Regions from separate parts of the Paenibacillus paludis genome, predicted to be linked through region 3. Evidence: riboswitches for the same ligand, from Rfam matches in the RefSeq annotation. Region 3 holds a riboswitch; each other region holds the start of a gene.
The links. Region 3 has a riboswitch for cobalamin ahead of metE (5-methyltetrahydropteroyltriglutamate--homocysteine S-methyltransferase). Riboswitches for the same ligand answer to the same signal wherever they lie in the genome.
Positions count from the first base shown of each region.

Region 1: linked by a shared signal. The riboswitch ahead of ACAN56_RS24540 (energy-coupling factor ABC transporter permease) and the one ahead of metE (5-methyltetrahydropteroyltriglutamate--homocysteine S-methyltransferase) in region 3 are both predicted to bind cobalamin.
Region 2: linked by a shared signal. The riboswitch ahead of ACAN56_RS15745 (S-layer homology domain-containing protein) and the one ahead of metE (5-methyltetrahydropteroyltriglutamate--homocysteine S-methyltransferase) in region 3 are both predicted to bind cobalamin.

Region 1 covers NZ_JBGJZP010000015.1:107,827-111,102, forward strand. The annotation lists gene cbiQ (cobalt ECF transporter T component CbiQ) at 1-79, opposite strand, end outside; gene ACAN56_RS24535 (energy-coupling factor ABC transporter substrate-binding protein) at 63-359, opposite strand; gene ACAN56_RS24540 (energy-coupling factor ABC transporter permease) at 359-1,123, opposite strand; cobalamin riboswitch at 1,387-1,575, opposite strand; gene ACAN56_RS24545 (ArsR/SmtB family transcription factor) at 1,739-2,716, shown strand; gene ACAN56_RS24550 (DUF6171 family protein) at 2,920-3,195, opposite strand; gene ACAN56_RS24555 (alpha-N-arabinofuranosidase) at 3,209-3,276, opposite strand, start outside.
Region 2 covers NZ_JBGJZP010000007.1:161,082-164,357, forward strand. The annotation lists gene ACAN56_RS15740 (GAP1-N2 domain-containing protein) at 1-544, shown strand, start outside; cobalamin riboswitch at 1,003-1,202, shown strand; gene ACAN56_RS15745 (S-layer homology domain-containing protein) at 1,466-3,276, shown strand, end outside.
Region 3 covers NZ_JBGJZP010000002.1:308,669-311,944, reverse strand. The annotation lists gene ACAN56_RS04740 (undecaprenyl-diphosphate phosphatase) at 1-628, shown strand, start outside; cobalamin riboswitch at 914-1,124, shown strand; gene metE (5-methyltetrahydropteroyltriglutamate--homocysteine S-methyltransferase) at 1,288-3,276, shown strand, end outside.

The DNA.
Region 1 (3,276 bases), on a different contig from region 3:
CTGCGAACAGGCTTTTCCACATCGCGGGCAGCTGCCTCAGCGCATTGCTGTAGGATAACGCATCAATTCTTCTGATCATTAAGCTTGCGCCGGTCCTGTCTGCCTTTCAGCAGGCCGATGGAATAGCCAATCACTCCGGCCCCGATCGCCGCCTGCAGCGCGAACAGCATGCTTTCCGTTTCGCCGGGCAGCTCGGTCAGCGGTTTGAACCAGGGCTCATAACCGGGATCAATCTCTGTAATTACACCCTCTGCGGCATCGTCAGCCCCGCCGAATTCCCCGTTCACCAGCAGCAGAGGCAGCACCACCAGCAAAATCACCGCCAGCAGCATCAACCCATTTTTCCACTTATTGCTCATCACAGACTTCCTCCCTTGGTTTGCCGTTTCAGCAGCGACAGCTCATTCGGGCTGTAGGATTTCAGCCAGTTCCAGAGCAGCACGGTCAGCAGCCCCTCGCTGATGGCGAGCGGAATCTGCGTCACGGCAAAAATACCGCCGAACTTAATCAGAGAAGCCAGCACACCTCCGTCTGCCGCCGGAAAAGCCACTGCAAGCTGAACCGAGGTCACCACATACGTCATGAGATCGGCCACTGCCGCTGCCATAAAGACAGCCAGCTTTTCACGACCGTTCACCTTCATCAGCAGCTTATAGACCGCATACCCGGCAAAAGGACCGGCCACTGCCATCGAAAATGCATTCGCTCCGAGTGTCGTTATCCCCCCGTGCGCCAGCAGCAGCGCCTGAAACAGCAGTACAACAGACCCGATTACGCTCATCGGCAGCGGCCCCAGCATTACAGCACCAAGCCCCGTTCCTGTAGGATGGGAGCTGCTTCCGGTTACGGAAGGCATTTTGAGTGCCGACAATACAAAGGTAAATGCACCCGCCAGCCCAAGCAGCAGCTTCAGCTCCGGGTTGTCCTTGGTCATTTTCTTCAGCTTAAGGACTCCAAGGGCAAAAAACGGCAGAAACGCCGCCCACCAGAATACGGCCCAGCCTACCGGCAGAAACCCCTCCATAATATGCATCGCGTTGGCCGTGCCCGGCTCATTCAGCAAAAAATAAACGGTAAATCCGGCAATAAGTGCAGCAAAACTCCAAAACTTGCGTTTGTTCATGCTTTTCCCTCCATGGATTCGTCATTTTGTGCCGCATCAAATCAAAAACTCCCGCCCCGGGGGGTGGGAGTGCTATGTACGTCATCAGATATGTAAGAGATGGTGGTCCCGCTGCAACAGCGCGGAGAATTCGCAGAATTGTAATGTGGGGGAGCTGAAGCTGGCACTTGCTCTGCACCAAATCTTCAAAATCCACCGTCTCCAAAACTGCATGCCTTCATCTCTTTAACCAATTCGTACACCGCTCCTATCCGCGTAGAGTCGTGGTGCGCGCAAACAAGGTAGGTCTCCTGGCTCGGGATCATAACGCCTTCCTTCGTCTTCCCCGGCTGTTTGCCGAGTGACATGCTGAAGTTCAGCTCTTCCTTACAGTGGCGGGACCGCTCGGGATTTGCACCCGATTCCCTGTTACCCCTTGTAGTTACAAGGGCACCTTGTCTTATCGCTAATTTATCCTGTACATTATAGTGGACTTCGCCGGGTGGTGTCTGTGATAAAAGTGGAGCGGCAAAGTTCTCCAGCACACCATCCGGTGAACCCAACGGGTTGTAAGAAAGCCATTTAAGTAATATAATTATTAACTATATAACTTGAATCCGGAGGCGTACCCAGAAAATGAAACTTGATCTTACCGAAGATTCCCTGCCGGTGTACGAGGCGCTCTCAAGCGCTGTACGTCTGCGAATGCTGCAGCTGCTTGCTGTTCAGCCCATGAATGTAAAGGAATTGGCGGGAGCGGTCAAGCTGAGCAGCGCCATTATGACAATGCATGTGCGTAAGCTGGAAACGGCCGGACTGATCCGCACCCATATGGCTCCCGGACGAAGCGGACTGCAAAAGATTTGTTCTCTTGCCGCTGAAGGGGTGGAGATTATCTTCCCACTCCAGGCCAAAGCAGAGCGCAAGGGTCACCGGAAAGAAATACCGGTCGGACATTATTCCGATTTTGAGATAGAGCCAACCTGCGGGCTGGCCACTACCGAGCATATCATCGGCAGCTTCGACGATCCGCGTTATTTCTGGGATATGGAGCGGATGAATGCCGGAATTCTCTGGTTTGGCAAAGGTTATGTCGAATACAAAATACCCAACTTCCTGTTGTCCAGCCAGCAGCCGGAGGAGCTCATCATTACGATGGAGATTGCCTCGGAAGCACCCTCAACCAATAATAACTGGCCTTCGGATATTGCGTTTACGCTAAATGGCCAGAAGCTCGGGTATTGGACTAGCCCAGGCGATTACGGAGACAGCCCGGGGAAATATACCCCTGCCTGGTGGCCGGCGTACACCAATCAATACGGCCTGCTCAAGCAGCTGCGCATTACCCCAAAAGGAACCTATATGGACGGCTTAAAACTCTCAGACATTACGCTGGAGCAGGTTGCAATCCGCAACAAGCAGTGGACCTTCAGGCTCTCGGTGGAAGAGGATGCCGAACATATCGGCGGGCTCACCTTATTCGGCAAAGGCTTCGGCAATTACAACGAGGATCTGGTCGTAGAGCTGTTCTATATCGATGGATTCAATGGTGCTGACGCGGATAAAAGGGATGCAGCAGCAGGTACTGACAATGGGAATGGAACAGTTTCCTAGCCAAGCGATGCCTTCACTGTAAAGTCCGCATATATATTCTTCTCTTCTCACATAAACGCCCCCATCCCTCGCGGTATTGCATCCACGAGTGATGAGGGCGTTTAAAATTTCAGTATGCCTGGGACTCCAGGGGGTTCTTTCCGGTATTCACAGCCGATGATGCTTCCTCTGTGACAAAGGCTCTCCAACGGCTTGGCGGAACGCTACTCCGTGACCGGACTCCACAAACCGCCGCCCGGCAACGGGCAGCCGCGCTCCTTCAGCTTGGCCACGACCGGTATAATACAGCCGCAGGCCGTGCATGTTACGCCATCCTGGAGCTTCGGACAAGCTGAGCAAAGGGCAACCCGCTCCCTGTATACTTCATCTGAAGCGGTGTTGTCCGGGGTGAACATTGGTGAAGCCAGAATCCGGGCAATCTGGGCATCCGTCACCTTATACTCTTCCCGGCAGCCCTTGCAGGTTGATAAAGTGCTCATAACGGATGCTCCCTTAAGCCTTCGGGGTAATTTCCAGCACGGTCACCGACATCGGAGGCAGCTCAACGTTAAGCTTGCCGC
Region 2 (3,276 bases), on a different contig from region 3:
GCCGGATGCGGGAGCCGCCGGCTTGAACGGCGGCAGTGGAACGGCAACGCCGGATGCGTCAGCCGGAGCAGAAGCCGGCGCGACAGGGAACGCGGATGCCGGAACGGAAGTCGACGCGACGGGGACCGCGAACGCCGGAACAGAAGTCGGCGCGACAGGGAACGCGAACGCTGGAGCAGAAGCCGGCGCGACGGGTAACGCGAACGCCGGAACAGAAGTCGACGCGACGGGTAACGCGAACGCCGGAACAGAAGTCGGCGCGACAGGGAACGCGGACACCGGAACGGAAGCCGGTGCGTCCCCGGCTGTGTCATCCGCGCCTTCGCCGGGCGTGACCGGGGGGGCTTCGTACCAAGTCACTGTGGATCTGGAACCGGGGGCTAAGCTGGCCGAGGGCAACATGATCATCGCGGGCGATTACAAGCTGACTCTGCAGTCGGATCCAGCACTTACGGCAGCCCCTACACCGAGTGCCCAGCCTACTGCAACTGCGACTGCAACGCCTTCGGATGATGGCGGAGCAGCAACCGATGCTGCTGAGTAAAGCGATATAAATAGACAAAAATCCTGAACCGCATGTTTTGCCCGGAAAGAGCAGGGCAGATGCGCGTTCAGGATTTTTTTCTTTACACTGAGCTCCGGTGTTGGTTATTGCAGATCATACCCAGTAAAGGGGATATTTCCCTCTAATGTGGACTATAGATTGAGAATAAGTTGTATAAGACGAAATATTACCGCTAAATTATCCGGTTGAGCCAGATGAGGCGTTTTGCGAAATAATAGCGGGTGTAAATCCGCCTAATCCTTATTAATGTGGGAGTAGCTAAAACTTAGCGGGCATTTTTTCCGCTACTAATGATGAACTGCGTGCAGACAGGTTGGGAGCAACGAAGAGTGTGTTTGATGCTTTCGAAAAGGGATCAGCCGGCAACGGGCGGCATTGGAACAGCTTTTCTATAGACATACAAGGGAATAGTGGATATGATTATGAATATTAAAATTTGATAGTCTAGTGAAAAGGGTGCAGATTCTATCCATAGAATTTGCTTAAAAGGGAAGGCCGGTGCAAGTCCGGCGCGGTCCCGCCACTGTAAATGCAGAGCGACTCTTAAGGGTGCCACTGTCCTGTGAAGCAAGGACGGGAAGGCGGAGGGAAGCGGTGAAGCATAAGCCAGGAGACCTGCCTTTTTCTTGAACGTTTCTATTCTTCGTGGGGTAAGAATGCGGAACATTACAAATGGATGTGGTGGCGGAGCTTGAGCACCGCCGTACTTCATTTGTATTCTTCCGAGGCCGCCCTTAGCAGGGGCGGTTTTTTTGAGGGATGAGGATGAGGTATAAGCCGGTTGCTGTGCGTGTTCCTTCTCTCTCACAGAAACGGCCCCGTCCTTTTGAAAGGGACAGCACAGCCGTTTCTTCTTGTTGTCCGCTGCTTCACTATTTTATTCACGGAAAGAGGTTAACGATGAAGACTCTTCTCTCTGCCAAGTCCTTTATGCTTGGCCTGGCTTTATTGCTGGTTATTTCGATTCTGGGCACAGCGCTTGTTCCTTCAGGACAAGTGTTTGCCGGAGCGGTCTCCGCTACCGCGTCCGGGGGAACGGAAAGTGTTACGGCTGCTGTATATGCAGCAGACGAATCTGGCGCAGAGCCGGCTGCGGCTGCATTAACAGCGAAGCAGCAGATTACAGTTGCCGGAGCGACCTATGCGGCTGCCGAGTATATGCTCAGCAGTGGCGTGACGTCAGAATGGCAGGCGGTTGGCCTCGCACAGGCGGGCTACAAAGTTCCGGAAAGTTATGTCCGGCTGCTGGAGCAAAAAGTGCGGACAGCCAGCGGCAGCTTTGCCGCAGTCACTGATTATGCACGGATTGTGCTCGCGGTACAAGCCGTGGGGGCTGATCCGGCGAACTTTGCCGGAAACGGCTCTGAACCGGGTTTTAATCTGGTTGAGCGTATCTATAACAGTGACAAAATGAGCGGCCAGACGCTGAACAATCCGGTCTATGCGCTGCTGGCACTGGATTCCGGCAATTATACCATTGGGGCGGATGCCAAATGGAGCAAAGCGGCGCTGCTGAGTGAGATCCTGTCCAAGCAAAATGCGGACGGCGGGTTTGCCTTGACTTCCGGGGCAAGCGAGCCGGATATGACGGCGATGGCTTTGACGGCCCTTGCTGCGCATAAGAGTGATCCGGTGGTTGCAACTGCCGGGCAAAAAGCAGTAGCCTGGCTGTCCGCTGCGCAGGACAGCAACGGCGGCTTTGGAGGCAGCAGCGAAAGCGCGGCACAGGTCATTATCGGCCTTGCCTCCTTCGGGGTAGACCCGGAAGGAGCAGAATTCTCCAAGGGTGAAGCAGACCTGATAAGCAGACTGCTCAGCTTCAGCGTAGAGGGCGGCGGGTTTGCCCATAATCAGGGCGGAAATGTAAATGCATTTGCTACAGAGCAGGGGCTGCAGGCGCTGGTGGCCTACACCCTGTACAGCGGGGGCGGAAACGGCAAGCTGTATGACTTCACCAAGCCAGCGGTTCCGAATCCGTTAGTGTATGTGCCCCTTGTAATTGAAGGGCCGCAGAACACGCTGGGAGAAGGGATGGCATACGCAGGCAATGTCCTCGAGGTGCTGGAGAAAGTGGCAGCCCAGAAGGGCCTTCCGATTAAGAATGAATCGGGCAGCTATGTAACGGGAATCGGCGGCATCCAAGCCGGAATCTACGGCGGCTGGGATGGCTGGAAATACGCTGTATCCCGGGATGGGGCATGGATTGATCCCGATGTAGGAATGAAGGACTTTAAACTTAAGGAAGCAGACCGGGTCCTCGTTTATTATGCGGGCAATGATACGCAGCTGGTGAATTCGCTGACGCTGTCCGCGTCGCAGCCAGGTGAGGAGGAGCCTTTCTCAGTTACGGTTACCCAGATAAAATGGGTATGGGACAACGCCACAAATATCTCGAGTCCTGTAACCTCAAGTGCATCTGGTGTGGAGGTGGCGGTCGGAGACCGGAAGGCAACAACCGGTGAAGACGGCAAAGCGGTCTTTGCCGAAGGTGTTCCGGCAGGAGACTATACGCTAACCGTAACCGGCTATGTTACGGACAATGCACCAACTATCGCTAAATATTCGCAAGCTGTAAAGGTAATCTCCAAGAATGTACCAGTCCACCTGTCGGTTGAAGGACCTGAGGGGCCGGTCGCTGAGGGAGCGCTGCAAGCATCCAACGCGCTGGCGGCATTGAAGAAGCTTACGGCATCCGGAAATATTCCGCTGGA
Region 3 (3,276 bases):
CAAACGATTCAGCCGCAAGGAGCTGACGGCGGTGCCGGAAGGACAACCTCCGGTGGAGACGGAAGGCCGGCTGAAGCTGGCGCAGGTCATTGTAGGACTTATCCCTGCAGGAATCCTCGGTTTTCTGTTCGAGGATTACATCGATGAGCATTTATTTTCAACATCAACGGTGCTGATCGGTCTGGTCATTGGTGCAATATTCATGATTTTTGCCGACCGGTTCGCCCCCAAAAAAATCAAGACAGAGAGTGTTGACCAAATTACATATAGACAGGCGCTATCGGTAGGTTTGATCCAATGCTTGTCGCTCTGGCCCGGCTTTTCACGCTCCGGATCGACCATCTCAGGTGGTGTGCTGCTGGGTATGAGCCACCGTGCGGCTGCCGATTTCACCTTTATTATGGCAGTGCCGATTATGGCGGGTGCGAGTCTGATTTCACTGGTCAAGAACTGGCAGTATTTTACGATAGATGCCCTGCCGTTTTTTATTGCCGGGTTCATTAGTGCCTTCCTGTTCGCGCTGCTCTCTATGAAGTTTTTCCTGAAGCTGATCAACCGGATCAAGCTCATGCCGTTTGCGATTTACCGTCTCGTTCTTGCCGGGGTAGTCTACCTCGTCTGGTTCTAAAAGACAGTTTGAAACAGTCCGTTGACTGCTATCATTTATCGAAAAGGAACCGGCTGTACCTCCTTAACAAGGACGGTACAGCCGGTTCTTTTTGCTGTACACCAAACGTTCGCTGAAGCTGCTTCTTGAAGAGAGGCTGTGAGGGAATGTGCGGCAGAATCGCCGCAAAATGAGCCTGCACGGCGCCAGCTATAGAGAATGTGTATAACGGGAATACCCGTAAATCTGTTGCGGATAAGGTATCGGATTCAGTATGATGGCATCAGATTACGGGATGAATACAATTTGCAAATATCGGAGACAGGCGCCAGCCGGAGTATCAGAAAGGCCCGGAGGCTTAATAGGGAAATTCGGTGACAAGCCGATGCGGTCCCGCCACTGTAACGGAAGAGTTCATAGCAGCCCATGTCACTGGCCATATCTACTTCGCCGGGAAGACTTGCTGATGGATGCCGACGCCGCTAGCCAGGAGACCTGCCTGTCTCAACAGCACTGCAGTACCTACGGAAGATAGGGAGGTGTTAAGACGTTACCCATTGGCAGCCCATGGGCGTCTTTCCCTGCGGCCTGGTTAGGGGAAGACGCTCTTTATTATCGATACCGACTGAGATCATTAACTAAAGCTTAAGGCATTTACTATAGACAAGGGAGTGACTGTAATGACAAACAACATCAAGACGAGCAGCCTCGGTTATCCGAGAATCGGAAAGAACCGGGAGTGGAAAAACACGCTGGAGGCTTACTGGAGCGGCAAAATCAATGAAGAAGCCTTCCGCGCGGAAATGGCCGGGATTCAGCTTCAGCACCTCAAGACACAGCAGCAGGCCGGGATCGCACTGATTCCTGTCAATGATTTCACCTTTTATGACCATGTGCTGGATACCGCTGCTATGTTTGGCATTGTTCCTCCGCGATATGCCTACGATGGCGGAGACATTCCGCTCGATCTGTACTTCGCCATGGCGCGCGGCAATTCGGCCGCCCCTGCCTGCGAGATGACCAAATGGTTCAATACGAATTACCATTATATCGTGCCGGAAATCGGCGGGCAGACTCCCCGCCTGATTGAGAACAAACCGCTCGCTGCCTACCGTTTCGCCAAAGAGCAGGCGGGTATTGAAGGCAAGCCGGTTATAGTCGGACTCTATACCTTCCTGAAGCTCTCCAAGGGGTTCGCTGCCGATCAAATTGCAGAGGTTGCTGCCCGTTTCCTGCCGGTGTATGTGCAGCTGCTGCAGGAGCTGCAGCAGGAAGGCGTGGCTTGGGTACAGATCGACGAACCGGCTATCGTAACCGGCTTAACCGCGGAAGAAGTTGAACTGCTGGGAACTATCTACAGAGAGATCGCTGCAGCAGTGCCCGGACTTCATGTCTTGCTGCAGACTTACTTTGAAGCCGCAGAGCCGCTGGAAGCGCTGCTGGAGTTGCCTGTGCAGGGTATCGGACTGGACTTTGTCCATGACGGCGGGGCTAATCTGGCCTCGATCCGGCGTCTGGGCTGGCCAGAGGACAAATGGCTGGGAGCGGGCATTATCGACGGGCGCAATATTTGGCGTTCCGATCTGGATGCCAAGCTTGAGCTGGTCCGCGCGCTGAAGTCCCATGTGCCGGACGAACGGCTGATCCTCCAGCCATCCTCCAGTCTGCTGCATGTGCCGGTAACTGTTCAAGGCGAGGACAAGTTAAAGCCTGCGGTACGGCAGGCGTTGGCCTTCGCCGACGAGAAGCTGGCGGAGCTGAGTCTGATTGCAGCAGCGGCGGGCGAGGATGGGCAGGTCTATGCCGCAGCGCTCGCCGAGAGCCGCGAGGCGCTGAAAGTGTTCCGCGCCTTGCCGGAACGCGGGCGCCAGGATGTGGCTGAGCAGGTGAGCAGCCTGGATAAGCTGCCGGACAGCCGCAGCTTGCCCTTCGCGGAACGCGTGAAGGTGCAGCAGCAGAAGTGGCAGCTGCCGCTGCTGCCGACAACGACGATCGGCAGCTTCCCGCAGACGCCTGAAGTGCGCCAGGCCCGGCTCAAATGGCGCAAGGGTGTCTGGAATCAGGAGCGCTATGACGGATTTATCCGCCAGCAAATTGCAGATGCGATTACTTTTCAAGAGGAGCTCGGGCTGGATGTGCTCGTGCACGGTGAATTTGAGCGGACGGATATGGTTGAATTCTTCGGCGAGAAGCTGGCAGGGTACCTCTTTACCAAAGGGGGCTGGGTCCAATCCTACGGTTCACGTTGTGTGAAGCCGCCGGTCATTTATGCCGATGTTGCGTTTACCGGCCCTATGACCGTGAAGGAAAGTCTGTACGCCCAGTCGCTCACCAGTCTTCCGGTAAAAGGGATGCTGACCGGTCCGGTGACCATTCTGAACTGGTCGTTTGTCCGTGATGATCTCAGCCGTGAAGAGGTGGCCAACCAGATCGCCCTTGCCCTGCGGTATGAGGTTCAGGCGCTTGAGGAAGCGGGAATCGAGATGATTCAGGTGGATGAACCGGCGATCCGTGAAGGCCTGCCGTTAAAGGCTGAAGATCATGAGCATTATTTGAACTGGGCGGTAAGATCTTTCCGTATCGCTACCAACTCTGTGAAGGCGACCACGCAGATCCATACGCATATGTGCTACAGTGAGTTCAATGACATGATCGGATCGATCTCGGCG